2 regions of the Paenibacillus sp. FSL L8-0663 genome follow, and region 1 is predicted to be linked to the other one. Evidence: predicted binding sites of a transcription regulator. Region 1 holds the regulator's gene; the other holds the start of a gene.

Region 1 (9,786 bases):
TAAATCCTCGCTTAATATGATTGCGCCGTCCATTTTAGCCAACTCATATAAATAGTTCGGTGAAAAATCACAATTGATGGAGAAACCGCCATCCACGACTTCCATAACTTCTGGGCTATAGCCAACGACCAGAAGAGCACCCGTTTTGGCACGCAAAACGTTTTCCAACCCGTCGCGAAAGGGAGTTCCCGGTGCCACAAGCCGCAGCAAATCGTTCATTTTATCCAGTTGGCTCGCTTCTTTCATTCTCAATGCCCCCTAATCTAATGCGGCTGCTAGTGCATCTGCCACCGTTCCTACTCCTATAATTTGTATCCCTTTCGGATGTGTCCAACCCTTCAAGCTTTTCTCCGGCATGATCACCCGTTTGAAACCTAGTTTCTCCGCTTCTCGTACTCGCTGTTCTGCTCGGGATACCGCGCGCACCTCACCTGTCAGTCCCACCTCGCCAAAAATCACATCATACGGCTTTGTAGGAGCATCCCTAAAGCTGGAAGCAATGCTCACAGCTATAGCCAAATCCACCGCCGGTTCATCCAACTTCACGCCTCCGGCTACGTTGAGATAAGCGTCCTGGTTTTGCAAAAACATGCCCATCCGCTTTTCTAGCACGGCTATGATTAATCCCATTCGATGATGGTCGACTCCTGTGCCCATTCGGCGTGGAGATGGAAAATGTGTAGCTGCAATCAATGCTTGCAGTTCAACCAATACAGGTCGGGTTCCTTCCATACTGGCTACAACAGTAGAACCTGCCACCCCCAGTGGCCGTTCAGACAGGAATAGTTCAGAAGGATTCGAAACCTCACGCAAACCGCTTTCAGCCATTTCAAAAATACCAATTTCATTTGTAGAACCAAAACGATTTTTAACTGCACGCAAAAGCCGATACGTATGGTGACGCTCTCCTTCAAAATAAAGTACACAATCAACCATATGTTCCAACAAACGCGGACCTGCAATGGCCCCTTCCTTGGTCACATGTCCTACCAATACCGTAGCAATACCTAGCCCCTTGGCAATTCGCATAAAGCGTGAAGTACACTCTCGCACCTGAGCCACACTACCTGGTGCACTCGTCACCTCAGGCAAATATACAGTCTGTATCGAGTCGATGACCAAAAACTCCGGCTTCAAGCTGTCCACCGCTTCTTCAATCGTCTCCAAATTCGTCTCACATAATACGTATAGGCTGGGGGACAAGGCACCGAGTCGATCTGCACGTAGTTTCGTTTGACGGACAGATTCCTCACCAGACACGTACAGCACCTTTAAACCAGTTAAAGCCAGCTCATTAGATGTTTGCAGCATAAGCGTAGATTTACCGATTCCCGGATCACCGCCCACCAAAACGAGTGAACCCGGCACCACACCTCCACCGAGTACTCGATTCAATTCGCCAATTCCCGTCAAAATTCGTGCTTCTTTACCGCTCTCCACCTCTATAATAGGGAGTGGCTTGTCTTTTGTGCTATGAGTAAGAAGGGAAGACCCCATTCCTTGAGTTTTTACAACGCTTTCTGTTTCTTCGACCATGGAATTCCATGCCTGGCATCCAGGACATTTTCCGTACCATTTGGGCGATTCATAACCACATTCCGTACAGGAAAACTTAGTTTTCACTTTAGCCATACTTTGTTCCTTGGCTCCTTATTGACGACGATGATGTCAAATTTATGTTCATACAGCCCAGAAAGAGCTGTAACAATAAAAGTTTACCATTGAAGCTTGGCGGACGTAAAGCAATATCACAAACTTTCCCAAAGCATTTACCCAACCTTTTCACCGTGTTTTATACACAAAAAGGGTGCCTTCGCAATAGCTTTCCAGCCTGCGAGACACCCTTTTCTACTGTTTATTTAGTAAACTGCTTTAGGACTTGGCAGATACATTATCCTTTTTGGTTACAGTCAATGCACCGTTCTCCTCATCAATGAAGAGAGAGTCACCTTTAGTAATGTTGCCAGTCAACAATTCCTCGGACAGGCGATCTTCGATATGCTTCTGGATTGCACGACGCAATGGACGCGCACCATACGCTGGATCAAAGCCCTCCTTCGCAAGGAATTTTTTAGCGTTGTCTGTCAACTCGAAGTCAACCTCATACTCATTCAGGCGTTTACGCAGCTCCTCAGACATGAGTGACACAATTTCAGCAATATGTTTTTCTTCGAGAGAATGGAAAACGATAATTTCATCAATCCGGTTCAAGAACTCAGGACGGAAGCTTTTCTTCAGCTCATCCATCACTTTGCCCTTCATATTATCGTAATCCGCTCCAGCGTCCACTACAGCTGTAAAGCCAAGCGTGGAGTTACGTTTAATCGCCTGTGCACCAACATTTGATGTTAGGATGATGAGTGTATTACGGAAATCAACGACACGACCTTTGGAATCTGTCAGACGACCGTCTTCCAGTACTTGCAGAAGAATATTGAATACTTCTGGGTGTGCTTTTTCAATTTCATCCAGCAATACAACAGAGTATGGCTTACGACGTACCTTCTCGGTCAGTTGACCGCCTTCCTCATATCCAACGTACCCTGGAGGCGCTCCTACCAGACGAGACGTGGAGTGTTTCTCCATATATTCGGACATATCAATACGGATGACCGCATTTTCATCTCCAAACATGGATTCAGCCAAGGCGCGTGCCAACTCTGTTTTACCCACCCCAGTTGGACCGAGGAAAATAAAGGACCCAATTGGACGCTTCGGATCTTTCAGTCCGGCACGTGCCCGGCGAATCGCCCGGCTTACTGCCTTAACTGCTTCGTCCTGTCCAATTACCCGCTCATGCAGCAACTCTTCCATATTCAACAAGCGGTGTGTTTCTTCCTCTTTCAGCTTGCTGACTGGAACACCTGTCCAGATTGCAACGACTTGAGCGATATCCTCTGGTGTAACTTCAGAATCTGTACGACCCTGTTGTTCTTTCCATTGGTTTTTGGTCACGTCTAGCTCTTCACGGATTTTTTGCTCTGTATCACGCAGGGCTGCCGCTTTTTCAAACTCCTGACTTTGTACCGCTGAATCCTTTTCCTTCCGGATATCTTCCAGACGGTTTTCCAGCTGTTTCAGGTTTGGCGGTACAGTGTAAGAATTCAGCCTTACTTTGGAGCCCGCTTCATCAATAAGATCAATAGCCTTATCTGGAAGGAAGCGGTCGGTGATATAACGATCTGACAATTTTACGGCCGCTTCAATAGCTTCATCTGTGATCTTTACACGGTGATGCGCTTCGTAACGGTCACGCAGACCATACAAGATTTGAATCGCCTCTTCTGGAGAAGGTTGATCCACTGTAATGGGTTGAAAACGACGCTCCAAGGCAGCATCTTTCTCAATATATTTGCGGTATTCATCCAGCGTGGTCGCACCAATGCATTGTAGCTCACCACGTGCCAGAGCAGGTTTCAGGATGTTGGACGCATCAATTGCGCCTTCCGCTCCACCAGCACCAATCAACGTATGCAGCTCATCAATGAACAACACGATATTTCCCGCTTGACGAATCTCGTCCATAATTTTTTTCAAACGATCCTCGAATTCGCCACGATACTTGGTGCCTGCTACCACAGAGCCCATATCCAGTGTCATTACGCGCTTGTCGCGCAATGTTTCGGGAATCTCATTCGCTATGATTTTTTGAGCCAATCCTTCGGCAATCGCCGTTTTACCTACCCCAGGCTCACCAATCAGAACCGGATTGTTCTTTGTACGGCGGCTGAGCACCTGAATTACGCGTTCAATTTCCTTGCTACGCCCAATAACAGGGTCCAGGTTGTTTTCCTTCGCAGATGCCGTCAGATCGCGTGCCAGACTGTCCAGGGTTGGCGTGCTGACATTAGCTGGAGCACCGTGATGGCTGGAAACAGCCTCGCTGCTGCCGAGCAATTGAAGCACTTGCTGACGCGCTTTGTTCAGACTGATGCCCAGGTTGTTCAGTACGCGTGCTGCTACGCCTTCGCCTTCACGAATAAGACCAAGCAAAATATGTTCTGTACCTACATAGGTATGGCCCAGTTTGCGGGCTTCATCCATAGACAGTTCGATGACTTTTTTGGCACGTGGAGTATAGGCAATGTTCGTCGGTTGCTCTTGACCGCGTCCAATCAACGTTTCCACTTCATCCTGGATTTTTTCCAGTCCCAGGCCCAAACCGATTAAGGCTTTCGCTGCTATTCCTTCACCTTCACGAATGAGGCCTAGCAAAATGTGCTCTGTACCAATGTTGTTGTGTCCCAATCGAACTGCTTCTTCCTGAGCCAAAGCAAGCACTTTCTGTGCACGTTCCGTAAATCTTCCAAACATCATATATCCTGCACCTCCACAGTGTGTATTTCAGATCATTTTATATATTAAAGGGTTGTGCCTAATTTTTGCCGGATCAGCTTCGCCCGGTACATATCGCGCTCTTCGGTATTCATTTTATCCCCAAAGCTTTTTTGCAGGAACCCGGGTTGTGTCATCACATTCAGCTCATTCATCGCTGCGGTGGAAGGACGCTCCAAAATCCCCAAATCTACGCCAAGACGTACATCAGACAGCCGCTGTGCAGCCTCCTTGGAATCCAATACTGCTGCATACGACAAAATACCGAATGAACGCATCACCCGATCTGTAATTCGCAGCATAGATTCATTCATTAGCCTTTCTCTGGCAGAACGCTCGTGCTCAATAATTTGTAGCACCACGCCATGTAGATTCTCAATAATCTCCGCTTCGGTTTGTCCCAGTGTAATCTGATTAGACACCTGAAACAAATTTCCGACCGCTTCGCTGCCTTCACCGTAAATGCCGCGAACTGTAAGACCTACCTGTGAAACAGCAGACAATATACGATTGATTTGATGAGTCATGACTAATGCGGGCAAATGCATCATCACCGAAGCTCTCATACCTGTGCCGACATTCGTTGGACAACTGGTTAGAAAACCTCTCCGATCATCAAATGCATAATCAACATGCGCTTCAAATGCATCATCAATAACCATAGCGCGTTCCCAAGCTTCTCTAACCTGACATCCCGGATATAAGCACTGGATACGCAGATGATCCTCTTCGTTTATCATAACACTAACCGATTCATCATCGCTAATTAAGACAGCACCGTTACGAGATTCGTTCGCCAAATTAGGACTAATCAAATGCTTCTCAACCAGCACCTTCTTGTCGATCTCATCCAACTCGGATATTTTCAACGTATGAAAAGTACCAAAACCGCCTAAATCATCATACTGAAGGATATCCGTCAAGCGCTGAAGTGCTTCTGCCGACTGCTGATTGGTAGCAAGCATGGGAAAAGGCAGATGCTGCAAGTTACGCGCAATTCTTACCCGGCTGCTAATGACAATCTCCGAATCCGCAGCATCACCACGCATCCAGTCACTTAGCGGCTTCTCCGTAAACCGAACATTGGGCATTACGCATCCCTCCTACTCTTCACAAACTTTACTCTTCAGTCATTTCTTTTTCAAGCTCTCTGATTTGATCCCTAAGCTCAGCAGCTGATTCAAACTCTTCCTGTACAATATGCTGTTGCATCTCTTTTTTCAAATCGTCAATTTGCCGTTTAACCTTCAGTCGGCCACCAGTGCGAACCGGAACTTTACCAACATGATTCGTACTGCCATGCACACGCTTGAACAGAGGGTCCAGACGATTATCAAAATATTGATAGCACGACGGGCATCCGAAACGTCCCAGCTTACTAAACTGTGCATAGGTCATGCCACAATCCTTGCATTGCAGGTTCTGCGGACCACTGTGGCCTGGTGACTGGCTCTTTGTACTGGAGTCAAAATCCAACATCCCCGACAGCAAGCTATGAATTGAAAAGCCGTTAGGTGTTCCAGGGATCATCTCCCCTTTTTCCTTCGCACACGTCTCACAAATATGAAACTCTGTCTTTTCGCCATTCACAATTTTGGTGAAATGCAAAGTTGCCGGCCGCATATTACATTCTTGGCACAGCATAAAAGCACCTCCTTCAATGTCAGGATTTAATACCCACCCTACATCCAAAAATTAGTCTCTATTCACACATTATTTGGTCGCCAGCAATGAGATCAGCATAGCCTTAAGCAATCTTGCTCGCAGTTGATCACGATAGGGAAGCTTCAGTAATAATGTATCCCTCGATAAAGCAGCCTTCATTAGATTAGCTTCCCTTTTGCTTAAAAAATGGGCTTCCTTTAACTGATAAATCAGTCCTTCTGCTGCTGATTGGCTAATTTCCTCCCCGATGCTCTGATGAAGATGTGTATGGATGGCATGCTGTGCGGGTAGCTGAATTCGCTGAATACGAATGTAGCCTCCACCACCGCGTTTACTTTCCACCACATAGCCTTTTTCCAGCGTAAACCGGGTGCTAATTACATAATTAATTTGCGACGGCACGCAGGAAAAGCGGTCAGCCAGATCATTACGCTGAATCTCCACTAAACCTTGGGGACTTTCCAGCAATATACTCTTCAAATATTGTTCAATAATATCGGAAACATTGCGCATTTCATCATCCTCCACTAACGGAAACGCAAGTATTCAAGTACATTTCACGCTCCACAGAGTCCGCCGTATATTGAACTTAACCAAACGGTAAAGTCACGAATCTAAGCTGTATTGAGGCTATTGCCTGTTCTACATTCATTGAAATGTACCGTTTTGTCTCTAGTGTGGCCTTTATTTGCGATTAATCTTACACTTCTCTTATGTTCATAAGAGTCAGCTCCTAACTATACGCAAATCATTTCAATCCTCGTTTGCTTCTTTACTATCGAAATTACTTCATACGGCCAATCCATCAGCATAATACTTTTACAGAATCACACTAGGTTTGATTGACTTTGACTTTCTTTGACTATATTCACATTATAGCACATTATTCATTTTTGCCAAGGGGTCAATACCATTTTTCGCAATCTAATTATGTTTTATACAATACCATAAAAAAACTCTTCCCATTACAGAAAGAGTTTTGAAAATAATGATAACCACACAAGTTATATTCTCTGAAAGATGAGCTTAAAAGATCTAAATAGGCCTTTATCAGAAAAAATCTAATAAAAACGTTTGATTTACTGGTATTACGCGTTTAAGGGCAGACACAGACTCACTACTCCCTTCAATCCGCTCCCACTTATACAGATCATCAGCCTGCTGATAGCCAAGCATCAGAGTCGTCAGTGACTGAATCCCAAGTTTCAAGTCAGCTACTATGGCGTTTTCAGATGAATTGCTTATATCCACTCTCTCCAGATGTCCTTGCCCCTCCGTAGTAATCGTTAATCTCCATAATCCATCATTCCATGGAGCATACCGATCTGTCAGATTTAAGGTTAAACTTGTTTCCTCTTCAAGCTGTTCAAAAGGGTATCTTTCTACAAAAGCAGCTGCATCCACAATACGTCCCATAAAATAAGGCACAGTTTCCTGTTGAATCCGTGGATCATCGAGTAAAAATGGCAAATTGTCATCTGCTGGAACGTAAATAAATTTACCTTTGGCTATCATTGAGTCATGATTTGCAAAATAAGTCCATAAAGCCCGACGAACCGTCTCATTTTCATATACCAACTCATCACAATTCAACTGTTTATCTTCAATTTTGTATAGTGCATATCCTTGCGGAATGCCTGTTTCTGAGTAATATACCGCAGTTCGATAGTTCTCATTTAAAATCCGCTCTTGCCACCATTCCTTATCTCGTACCAGCGTGCCATTATAACGAGAGGCATACGCTTGATACACTTGGTCCAGTTCTGAAATATCCTTGATATCGCGTTTGACTGTACCTTCTGTTTTAAGTTTTGCAGGGAATTTATCAATGGGAATGACGTATTTTTTGTACTCTGTATACGTTTCCCATCCAAATTTACGGTAGAAGGCAAAGGAGAATGGATGCAAAAAAGAAAGGCTTTGTCCCGCAGACTTCATCTCTTCAAGTGCATGCGTCAATAAACGTGATACCATGCCTCCGCGACGCTTTTCTGGCCACGTCGCCACACCAGCAATGCCCCCCATATCAAAAACCTGACCGTTTATGTATACCTGAAGCGGTAACAAAGTCAGTTTAGCATTTAAGTCATGTCCGTCGAATATTCCCCATATTTGTTCTGGTTTGAATTTCTTCTTGGCCTTTTCCAGATCCTCTAGGGACATTGTAAACTGAAAAGCATATTGAGATAATTCAATAGCCGCTTCAAATTCCTCACGCTGTAATTGTCTGATCTCCATATCTTCATCACCTCGCTCGTATACTTGGACATCCATAAAAAAGATTACACACTTAGAGTGTGGCAAACCCCATTCTCTCTGTCAACCTTAGAAGCAGGTGGCCATCTAAAAATGCATAAAAAAAGGATGATAATCTCATTGAGATTATCATCCTTTTCACTTTTGCTTGGCGACGTCCTACTCTCCCAGGACCCTGCGGTCCAAGTACCATCGGCGCTGGAGGGCTTAACGGTCGTGTTCGGGATGGGTACGTGTGGAACCCCTCCGCTATCGCCACCAAACATGAATTTGCTATGCAAATTCTTCCGTAAGGTTATTAGCTTCATCACATATCGTGTGAACAAATAGCCATGCGCTTGTTGTATGTCACTTGTACATACGTTCAAGGTTACACCCTGAAAACTGGATCCGAAACTTATTTGCGTTTTATCTTAGGATAAGCCCTCGACCGATTAGTATTGGTCAGCTCCATGCATTACTGCACTTCCACCCCCAACCTATCTACCTCGTCGTCTTCAAGGGGTCTTACTAATTGGGAAATCTCATCTTGAGGGGGGCTTCACGCTTAGATGCTTTCAGCGCTTATCCCTTCCGTACATAGCTACCCAGCGGTGCTCCTGGCGGAACAACTGGTACACCAGCGGTACGTCCATCCCGGTCCTCTCGTACTAAGGACAGCTCCTCTCAAATTTCCTACGCCCACGACAGATAGGGACCGAACTGTCTCACGACGTTCTGAACCCAGCTCGCGTACCGCTTTAATGGGCGAACAGCCCAACCCTTGGGACCTACTTCAGCCCCAGGATGCGATGAGCCGACATCGAGGTGCCAAACCTCCCCGTCGATGTGGACTCTTGGGGGAGATAAGCCTGTTATCCCCAGGGTAGCTTTTATCCGTTGAGCGATGGCCCTTCCATGCGGTACCACCGGATCACTAAGCCCGACTTTCGTCCCTGCTCGACTTGTAGGTCTCGCAGTCAAGCTCCCTTCTGCCTTTGCACTCTTCGAATGATTTCCAACCATTCTGAGGGAACCTTGGGGCGCCTCCGTTACTCTTTAGGAGGCGACCGCCCCAGTCAAACTGCCCACCTGACACTGTCCTCGCACCGGTTCACGGTACCAAGTTAGAACCTAGATACGATCAGGGTGGTATCCCAAGGATGCCTCCCTTCAAGCTGGCGCTCAAAGTTCTACGGCTCCCACCTATCCTGTACAGATCGTACCCAAATTCAATATCAAGCTGCAGTAAAGCTCCATGGGGTCTTTCCGTCTTGTCGCGGGTAACCTGCATCTTCACAGGTATTAAAATTTCACCGGATCTCTCGTTGAGACAGCGCCCAAGTCGTTACGCCATTCGTGCGGGTCAGAATTTACCTGACAAGGAATTTCGCTACCTTAGGACCGTTATAGTTACGGCCGCCGTTTACTGGGGCTTCGGTTCATAGCTTCGCCCGAAGGCTTACCACTCCCCTTAACCTTCCAGCACCGGGCAGGCGTCAGCCCGTATACTTCGCCTTGCGGCTTCGCACAGACCTGTGTTTTTGCTAA
Region 2 (9,786 bases), 4.8 Mb from region 1:
CCCAATTTTTCAGTGAGCAATTTCCAACCTTCCCAGTCATCTTCGGAGCAACCATCTTCAATAGTGATGATTGGGTATTTATCAACCCAAGAAGCAAGCAGGTCAACGAACTCAGCAGAAGTGAAGGATTTGCCTTCGCCTTCCAAAGTATATTTTCCATCTTTGAAGAACTCAGTGGAAGCAACGTCCATACCGAGGAATACGTCAACACCTGGTTTGTAACCAGCTTTTTCGATCGCTTCGATAATAGTGGACAGAGCTTCTTCGTTAGATTTGAAGTTAGGAGCAAAACCACCTTCATCACCAACAGCTGTGTTCAAACCTTTGGAGTTCAGTACGGATTTCAGGTTGTGGAAGATTTCTGCGCCTACACGCAGAGCTTCTTTGAATGTAGGAGCGCCTACAGGCAGAACCATGAACTCTTGTACGTCAACGTTATTGTCGGCATGAGCGCCACCGTTAACGATGTTCATCATTGGTACTGGCAATTGTTTAGCATTGAATCCGCCTAGGTAAGTGTACAGTGGCAAGCCCAGAGCTTCAGCAGCAGCGCGAGCTACAGCCATGGATACTGCCAGAATTGCGTTTGCACCCAATTTACCTTTGTTATGTGTACCATCCAATTTGATCATCAGCGTGTCGATTTCTACTTGGTTCACAGCATCCAAGCCGATTACTTCAGGAGCAATAATTTCGTTCACGTTTTTAACAGCTTGCAGAACGCCTTTACCCAGGTAACGGGATTTGTCGTTATCACGAAGTTCTACAGCTTCGTGAGCGCCTGTGGAGGCACCGGAAGGAACGATAGCACTACCGATAGCACCGGATTCCAGATATACTTCAACTTCAACTGTAGGGTTACCACGGGAGTCGAGGACTTCGCGAGCGTACACGTCAGAAATAATAGTCATTTGTACTTAATCTCCTTTGTGAATCATGATTTATTGGTCAAGCCTATACTTATTAAATCAAGCTTACTTGCGGGATGCAATCATAGATTTTCCTGTCATTTCCGCAGGTTGCGGAAGTTGCATCAAATCCAGAAGCGTTGGAGCTACGTCAGCCAATATTCCATGCTCACGCAAAACGATATTTTCGTCAGTCAAAATGAACGGAACCGGATTCGTTGTGTGAGCTGTGAACGGACGTCCCTGCTCATCAATTTCCATATCCGCGTTACCATGGTCGGCAATGATAATAACCACGCCACCTTTGGCTTTAACCGCATCTACAACACGTCCAACACATTCATCCGTCGTCTCTACCGCCTTAATCGTTGGCTCCAGCATACCGGAGTGTCCAACCATATCCGGATTGGCAAAGTTCAGGATAATCGCATCATGCTTGTCGGCTTCGATTTCCTTAACAGCAGCATCCGCTACTTCATACGCACTCATTTCCGGCTGCAAGTCATATGTAGCCACTTTAGGCGAGTTGATCAAAATACGAGTTTCGCCAGGAAGCTCCACATCACGTCCGCCACTGAAAAAGAAAGTAACGTGCGGATATTTTTCAGTCTCAGCAATACGCAATTGCTTCTTGTTGTTTTGAACCAACACTTCACCAAACGTGTTATCCAGATTTTTCGGTTCGTAAGCTACAAAGCCCTCAACCGTTTCGCTGAACAACGTCAGGCAAACAAAGTGCAAATCTTTAGGCCATTTCGGGCCACGGTCAAAACCACGGAAGTCCGCGTTTGTAAATACCTGAGACAGTTGAATCGCACGGTCAGGACGGAAGTTGAGGAAGATAACAGAGTCATTGCTTTCGACCAGCCCTACAGGACTTCCGTCAGCCTTCACAATAACAGTTGGCTCCACAAATTCGTCGAACACTGATTTTTCATACGATTCTTTCAATGCTTCCATTGGATCTGTGTATTGAGGTCCTTCTCCGTATACGATTGCACGGTAAGATTTCTCTACACGTTCCCAACGTTTGTCGCGGTCCATAGCATAATAGCGTCCTTGTACAGTCGCAATTTTACCTACGCCCACTTCTTGAATTTTAGCGATCAGCTGCTGCATGAAGCCTACGCCGCTGTCTGGCATAACGTCGCGTCCATCCATGAAAGCATGAATGTACACTTCTGTTAGGCCTTCTTTTTTCGCCAAGTCCAGCATAGCGAACAGATGGCTGATATGGCTATGCACGCCGCCGTCGGACAGAAGTCCGTACAGGTGAAGTTTCGTGTTGTTCTTCTTGGCATGTTGCACTGCTTTAACCAGTGTTTCATTGTCGTAGAATTCACCTTCACGGATGGACTTCGAAATACGAGTCAAGTCTTGATATACGATACGGCCTGCGCCGATGTTCAAGTGACCCACTTCAGAGTTACCCATTTGTCCTTCCGGCAAACCTACTGCTTCGCCAGAAGCCGTCAGCGTTGTATGAGGATACTGTTGTAAATACCGGTCGTAATTCGGTTTGTTGGCCTGTGCAACCGCATTGCCTTCCACGGTGTCACGCAGTCCGAACCCGTCCATAATAATTAAAGCTACCGGTTTTGGTGCTGTCATCTTACTTCGCCCCCTCAACAAGCGCGATGTACGACGCCGGTTGAAGACTGGCACCGCCCACGAGCGCGCCGTCGATATCGCTTTGACCCAGGTACTCAGTAACATTTTCAGGTTTTACACTACCACCATACTGAATACGTACAGCATTTGCTGTATTTTCATCATACAGCTCTTTAATCAGACTGCGGATATAGGAAATCACTTCATTCGCATCCTGCGAAGTGGAGGATTTGCCTGTTCCGATGGCCCAGATTGGCTCATAAGCAACAACTACTTGTGCAGCCTGATCCTTAGCCAAACCAGCAAAAGCTGCTACAGTTTGCACTTTTACAACTTCTTTGGTTTGTCCAGCTTCACGATCTTCCAGCTTTTCGCCTACACATACGATTGGAGTCAGGTCATGACGGAATGCCGCATGAACCTTTTTGTTCACCGTTTCGTCTGTTTCATTAAAATATTCACGACGTTCGGAGTGTCCGATCACAACGTAGTCTACGCCCAGATCTTTCAGCATTCCGCCGCTAATTTCACCTGTAAATGCACCATCTTCTGCAAAGTGCAGGTTTTGTGCGCCAATTTTAATAGACGTGCCTTTTACTGCTTCAACCAGAGCAGGAAGATTCGTAAATGGTGCGCAAATCACGCTTTCCACTCCTGCAACCTCTGCTTTGCCTTTGATCTCTTCGATGAAAGTTTTAGCTTCTGGTACGGTTTTAAACATCTTCCAGTTACCCGCGATAATCGGTGTTCTCAATGGTTTCAACTCCTAACTATTAGGTGCCCTAAAGCTTTATTCACGCATAGTGCGTTTGATTATTTATCGTTCAGTGCAACAACACCCGGAAGTGCTTTGCCTTCCATAAATTCCAGAGATGCGCCGCCGCCAGTGGAAATATGGTCCATCTTGTCAGCCAAGTGGAATTTTTCAGCCGCAGCCGCAGAATCACCGCCACCAATGATGGTGTATGCTTCTGTTGTTGCGCAAGCTTCCGCTACTTCACGAGTACCACCAGCGAAAGGTTCGATTTCAAATACGCCCATTGGTCCGTTCCATACAACCAGTTTGGAGTTTTTGATCACATCTGCATAGATTTTACGTGTTTTTGGTCCGATGTCCACGCCTTCCCAAGCTGCAGGAATGCCGTCGATATCCACAATATCTGTGTTCGCCGTAGCGCTGAAATCGTCAGACACAACAATATCCACCGGAAGATAGAAGTTTTTGCCGAGTTTCTTCGCTTTTTCGATAAATCCAAGAGCTACGTCCAGTTTGGATTCATCCAGCAAAGATTGACCCACTTCATAACCTTGAGCTTTGAAGAATGTATAAGTCAAACCGCCACCAATGATTACGTTATCTGCAATGTTCAGCAGGTTGTCGATCACGTCGATTTTGTCTTTTACTTTGGAACCGCCGATAATGGCTGTAAAAGGACGATCTGGATTCGACAGAGCTTTACCAATAACAGACAATTCTTTTTCCATCAGCAGGCCGGAAACAGCCGGAAGAATATGAGCGATACCTTCAGTGGAAGCATGAGCACGGTGTGCTGCGCCGAATGCGTCATTCACGAAAACGTCAGCCAATTCAGCAAATTGCTTCGCCAACTCAGGATCATTCTTTTCTTCTCCTGCATAGAAACGTACATTTTCAAGCAACAGCACGTCGCCGTTTTGCAGTTCAGCCACTTTCGCTTTAACAGCTTCGCCTACTGCTTCGTCCACTTTAACTACTGGCTTTTTCAGCAGTTCAGACAAACGTACGCCAACAGGAGTCAGACGCATGGATTCAACAACCTGACCTTTTGGACGTCCAAAGTGACTCGCCAAAATAACTTTTGCACCTTTTTCAATCAGGTAGTTAATGGTTGGCAAGGTTTCACGAATACGCTTGTCATCTGTAATTTTACCGTCTTCAACCGGAACGTTAAAATCTACACGAACAAACACCCGTTTTCCATTCAGTTCTATATCACGTACGCTCTTTTTGTTCATCTCCATATTCCTCCGCACCCTTATAATTTTACGAAACAGGAATTTAAGGCACATTTTGATATATAAAGAGCGGAAACAATAACCTGTTTCCGCTCTATGATGTTACTAATAAGAAAGTTCTTATTATTTAGCCAGTTTAGCGAAGTATTCCAACGTGCGGATCAATTGTGCAGTGTAGGACATTTCGTTGTCATACCAAGCTACAGTTTTCACCAGTTGTTTGTCGCCGACAGTCAGAACTTTAGTTTGAGTTGCATCAAACAAAGAACCGAAAGTGAGGCCTTTGATGTCGGAAGAAACGATTTGATCTTCAGTGTATCCATAAGTTTCAGGATCGGAAGCTTCTTTCATCGCTGCGTTGATTTCTTCAGCAGTTACGTTTTTCTCCAGAACTGTTACCAACTCAGTCAGGGAACCTGTAGGTACTGGAACACGTTGAGCTGCGCCATCCAATTTACCTTTCAACTCAGGGATAACCAAACCGATTGCTTTAGCAGCACCAGTTGTGTTAGGAATGATGTTTTCAGCTGCTGCACGAGCACGACGGAAGTCACCTTTAGCATGTGGAGCATCCAAAGTGTTTTGGTCGCCAGTGTAAGCATGAATTGTAGTCATCAAACCTTCAACGATACCAAATTTATCTTGCAGTGTTTTAGCCATAGGAGCCAGGCAGTTCGTTGTGCAAGAAGCACCAGAGATTACAGTTTCAGTTCCATCCAGAATTTCATGGTTTACGTTGTAAACGACAGTTTTCATGTCGCCAGTAGCTGGAGCGGAGATAACAACTTTTTTAGCGCCGCCTTTCAAATGTTTCTCAGCAGCTTCTTTAGTTGTGAAGAAACCTGTGCATTCCAGAACGATGTCTACACCCAGGTCTCCCCAAGGCAGTTCTTCAGGGTTGCGGTTAGCCAAAACTTTAACTTCTTTACCGTTTACTTTGAAGAAGCCATCATGTACTTCTACTTGTCCTTGGAAATTGCCTTGTGTTGTATCATATTTCAACAAATGTGCCAACATTTTGGAATCTGTCAAGTCATTGATTGCTACTACTTCAATACCTTCCACGTTTTGAATCCGACGGAAAGCAAGGCGTCCAATACGTCCGAAACCATTAATACCAACTTTAACTGTCATGAGTGAGTTCCTCCCAAAGTTCGTTTAGTTTAGTTTTATATATTCAAGACAGACCCGAAAGCCTGTCAAGACAACAGATTCATAAATCCTATATTAATCATTTAAATAACGACTTACAATCTCAACAGCAGCGCCTTCGTCGGTGACCAAAATGTCTTCTTGCCCGAAACGCAGTACCGCATGAATAGCGGCCGCCTTGTTCTTGCCTCCAGCTACACCTAGAACCGTATCGGTACGCCTAATGTCCTCCAATCGGAGTCCAAGCGTCAGCATTCTGTGAACAACGACGCCATCTTCGTTAAAATAATAACCAAACGATTCGGCTACCGCCCCTTCACTGCTGATCTGGGCAAAGGTTTCGGGATCAAGTTTACGTCTATGTGCCATCGCTATGGCGTTGCCTATCCCGTGAATGATGATACGACTCTCGCGAATCAGGCTCAATATATCCTGAATGTTCGCATCTTCAAGCAAGGAGTTGTAAGCATGATTGCTGAGCAAATCCGGTACATGGAGCAGACGGTATTGAGCGCCGACCTTGCGAGCCATTGTGGAAGCAATTGTGTTGGCCTGCATTTCCATGCTTTCTCCCAAACCCCCGCGTGCCGGTACAAACCACCCACCCTTAAGGGGGCCATTAGAAGGCAATGCCAGTTGTTCCGCCACGTCTGCAATCGTCGTGCCACCTGTTACAGCGACCACATCCTCGTCGTCCATAACACTTAGCAACGCTTTTGCTCCAGCGCGCCCCAGCTCCTGCTTTGTTAACGGAGAAACATCCGAATCCCCTGGAACGACAACCACCTTCCTCAAACCATAGGCTTGACGAATCTGGTCCTCCAATTGGGACAGGCCGAACAAGTTGTTCGCAATCGGCTCCAGCTGTTCCAGCAGATCCAGTCCTGCTTTGCTCACCTTCATGCCTACACTCTCAATCTCAATTAGCCCCTGAGCTTTAAGAAGATCGGTTTCGGCGCGCAACACGCGCTCGGTCATGTTCAGTGAAGCTGCCAGTGTTCTGCGTCCAACAACATCGGACAGCATAATCTGATGCAGGATCGTGTACCTTTTTTTCAAAACATCCATGAGGTCGGGCAGAAGCTGCTTCTGTATTTCTAATATCTTTCGCATGCTTTCCACTCCCGCACACTTCTAAGTTCTGTCTCTAATGCTCTATCTCTAACTGGTCTTAAAACGTCCCGGGATAACTTTTTAAGTCCCACGTATATCTTAACCAATATTTGCTCCATATGCAAGTCTATCTGAACCTATATTTCTCAACCATTTGTCTGAATATGCGCATTTAATAAAAGCTTGCAATTCACTGCTGTATATCATATAATCATCTTTGTTTCCAATTAGCTGTTTAATTAGTTAGTTGTTTGCATTGAATCAACTATGCGCCCGTGGTCCAACGGATATGACGTAGGCCTCCGGAGCCTGAGATCGAGGTTCGATTCCTCGCGGGCGCGCCATTTTAAATGAACGCTTAAATGCTTCTATATAATGTTTTAACCAATAAGAGCGCTGAGGGCTCTTTTTTTTAATCATTAGTTTGACTTTCTTTGACTTTTTGTTTGAAATTGTTTATCATGTGGTTAATACGGTAACAGTTTATAAATAAGGGACGTGTACTCGGCATGTCCACCAAATCCACTAACGATATTTAAGGGAGGTTTTTTGACGTGAGCTATGTTCCTATGGTAGTAGAACAAAGTAACCGCGGCGAACGCGCCTATGACATTTATTCCAGACTGTTAAAGGATCGCATTATTTTGTTAGGCTCGGACGTCAATGACGTTGTAGCCAACTCTATAATTGCGCAAATGCTGTTTTTGGCTGCCGAAGATCCTGAAAAAGATATTCACTTGTATATTAACAGTCCTGGCGGTTCCATTACAGCTGGTATGGCCATTTTCGATACGATGCAATACATTAAACCTGATGTATCTACGATTTGTGTAGGTATGGCGGCTTCCATGGGCGCGTTCTTGCTGAATGCAGGCGCCAAAGGTAAACGTTTCGCTTTGCCAAACAGTGAAATTATGATTCACCAACCTCTGGGTGGTGCACAAGGCCAGGCAACGGATATCGAAATCCGCGCACGCCGCATTCTGAAAATGCGTGATAAACTGAACCGCATTCTCGCAGATCGCACAGGCCAACCACTGGAACGCATTGAAAAAGATACAGACCGTGACTACTTCATGTCTGCTGATGATGCCAAGGAATACGGTATTATTGATAAAGTGCTAACTAGCTCCTCTCCAGAAGGTGTATAAGAGAAGAAATTCGCCTCTCGATAGCTGGTAAATGAAAAAGCTGCTCCGGATGTTATTATCCGGTAGGCAGCTTTTTTGCTTTATTGTTTTTTAGAGTATAGACAGTCCAACTTACTCATTTCTACTATTAAATCTGTCCCGCAAAAGGCTTTCCGCCTTGAGGCAGCAGTTGACCGAACGAGTAGGTAAACTCCGGAATTCCATACGCGTATGGCGCATAATCATACAAATCAAACACGATTGTTACTCCACTGTTCGTCACATAAAAATTCTGATCTGCCGCCAGCTCTTTAAATTTACCGAATCCTTCACCAGCCTGAAGCGCATCGATTTTTTTCTTCAAATCAGCATTGAGGAACTTTTTGTAATTTGGATTCGCCTTCAATACGTCAGACAACTGCAGCAGTTTACCATCAGCGAGCGAGAACGTATATCCTTTACGTACCGTCATTCCATGTGCGCCACCCATATACGAGTAATCCTGCATAATCACACTTAGAATACCGTCCTTGTTATAGGCAATTGCAAAATCATTTTCGAAATCATACGGTCTTTCTGTTGTAGCCTCTCCCTCAGCCATTATCTTTTTGCCTGCTGCCAATATACCCTCTGCATGCTTTTTAAGCACATGGTTAATGGCTTGCTCTGCCTCAGGATTCAGCTGGCTGCCGCTGATTTGCGGATACTTAACTTTGTAAGATACCTTCGCATTACTCGAAGCTGGAAGTGTTTGAGACGCAATTGTGATCGGGTTTAGCTGACTTTTACTTAGCGTTACTGTCTTCTGAGCTGCGTTCCATTGAGCATCTATGCCTAGATAGTCTTTCAACAGACTCATAGGAATGTATAGCTTCCCAGCGATCTGTTTGGCATCCATACTACGTGTATTGATTCCATTGACGTTGACGTAGGCATCCGAGGAAGAAGCCATAATGTAAAGTTTATTGTACCCGCTACCTACGGTATAGGTCGTTGCTTTCGCATCATAGCTTACTGGAATCCCCAAGCTGTCACGCAGTGCGGCCACCGGAATCATTGTACTCCCGTTCACTTGAACACCTTTAGCGGGCAACGTTTTACCATTCCATTGGATAGTGATTCCTGGTTGCTGTGTTGCCGCTTGCTGCTGTTTAATCGATGCTGCCTGGATATATGAAACGGGAACAGCTGCAACTCCTGCTAAAATCCCTGCTGCCAGCAGTGCTGAACCCCATTTTTTCGTATGCTTATTCATATTAAGTATTCCTCCTGTTATTATTTCTGTATTGTCTATGTGTAAATAATCACTTTACTTATTATATCTATACCCCATTGTATGTAGTTTACAATCTGTACACTCCCCGATTTCAATCTGTACACCTAATAACCCTTAGCTATGACAGACTCATTACAAAAAGGTTTCGGTATACAAAAAAAGCCAGCAAGCCAGCCTGCGCATGATGCAGGCCGCTTGTGGCTTCGTTTGATGATCTAATATTAGTTCATTTCGTATTGAGCCGACACCTGAACTTTCACTGTTACTTGCCCCGATTGTATGTCTGTCCCGCTACCTGCTAAATCCATGAGCGATTTTGACATGGCATTTTCACGTTGTGTAAAGACTTGTGCTTCTCCGCCATCTACCGTCACATTCACAAGAGCACCTAATCCGCGTTTGGCCGCTTTAGCTACAGCACTGGCTTTAGATTGTGCGCTTCCCAATGCTTTAGTAATGGCTTCTTCCTCATAAGTCGAAGGATCTTCCACCGAAAAACGAACATTATCTACGTTATTGGCTCCGGACTTGGTCGCCTCATCCAACAACTGACCTATTTTATCCAAATCGCGGTATTTAACGGAAAGTGTATGGTTGGCAG

The links. Region 1 encodes CtsR, which represses protease genes until heat stress. Its sites were predicted from a motif close to ATGGTCAATAAAGGTCAAACA; they were not measured.
Region 2: a site for CtsR is predicted at 7,201-7,221, ahead of clpP (ATP-dependent Clp endopeptidase proteolytic subunit ClpP). Genes of this name have one in related genera too.

Annotation. Positions count from the first base shown of each region.
Region 1 is NZ_JBBOYM010000001.1:4,971,022-4,980,807, forward strand. It holds gene disA (DNA integrity scanning diadenylate cyclase DisA) at 1-246, opposite strand, end outside; gene radA (DNA repair protein RadA) at 259-1,632, opposite strand; gene clpC (ATP-dependent protease ATP-binding subunit ClpC) at 1,873-4,317, opposite strand; gene MKY75_RS22095 (protein arginine kinase) at 4,362-5,426, opposite strand; gene MKY75_RS22100 (UvrB/UvrC motif-containing protein) at 5,455-5,979, opposite strand; gene MKY75_RS22105 (CtsR family transcriptional regulator) at 6,049-6,513, opposite strand; gene MKY75_RS22110 (GNAT family N-acetyltransferase) at 7,051-8,238, opposite strand; rRNA gene rrf (5S ribosomal RNA) at 8,403-8,519, opposite strand; rRNA gene MKY75_RS22120 (23S ribosomal RNA) at 8,671-9,786, opposite strand, start outside.
Region 2 is NZ_JBBOYM010000001.1:210,951-220,736, reverse strand. It holds gene eno (phosphopyruvate hydratase) at 1-911, opposite strand, end outside; gene gpmI (2,3-bisphosphoglycerate-independent phosphoglycerate mutase) at 975-2,519, opposite strand; gene tpiA (triose-phosphate isomerase) at 2,521-3,273, opposite strand; gene MKY75_RS00965 (phosphoglycerate kinase) at 3,333-4,514, opposite strand; gene gap (type I glyceraldehyde-3-phosphate dehydrogenase) at 4,638-5,648, opposite strand; gene MKY75_RS00955 (sugar-binding transcriptional regulator) at 5,742-6,779, opposite strand; tRNA gene MKY75_RS00950 (tRNA-Arg) at 7,049-7,123, shown strand; gene clpP (ATP-dependent Clp endopeptidase proteolytic subunit ClpP) at 7,334-7,930, shown strand; gene MKY75_RS00940 (PdaC/SigV domain-containing protein) at 8,058-9,164, opposite strand; gene MKY75_RS00935 (SIMPL domain-containing protein) at 9,407-9,786, opposite strand, start outside.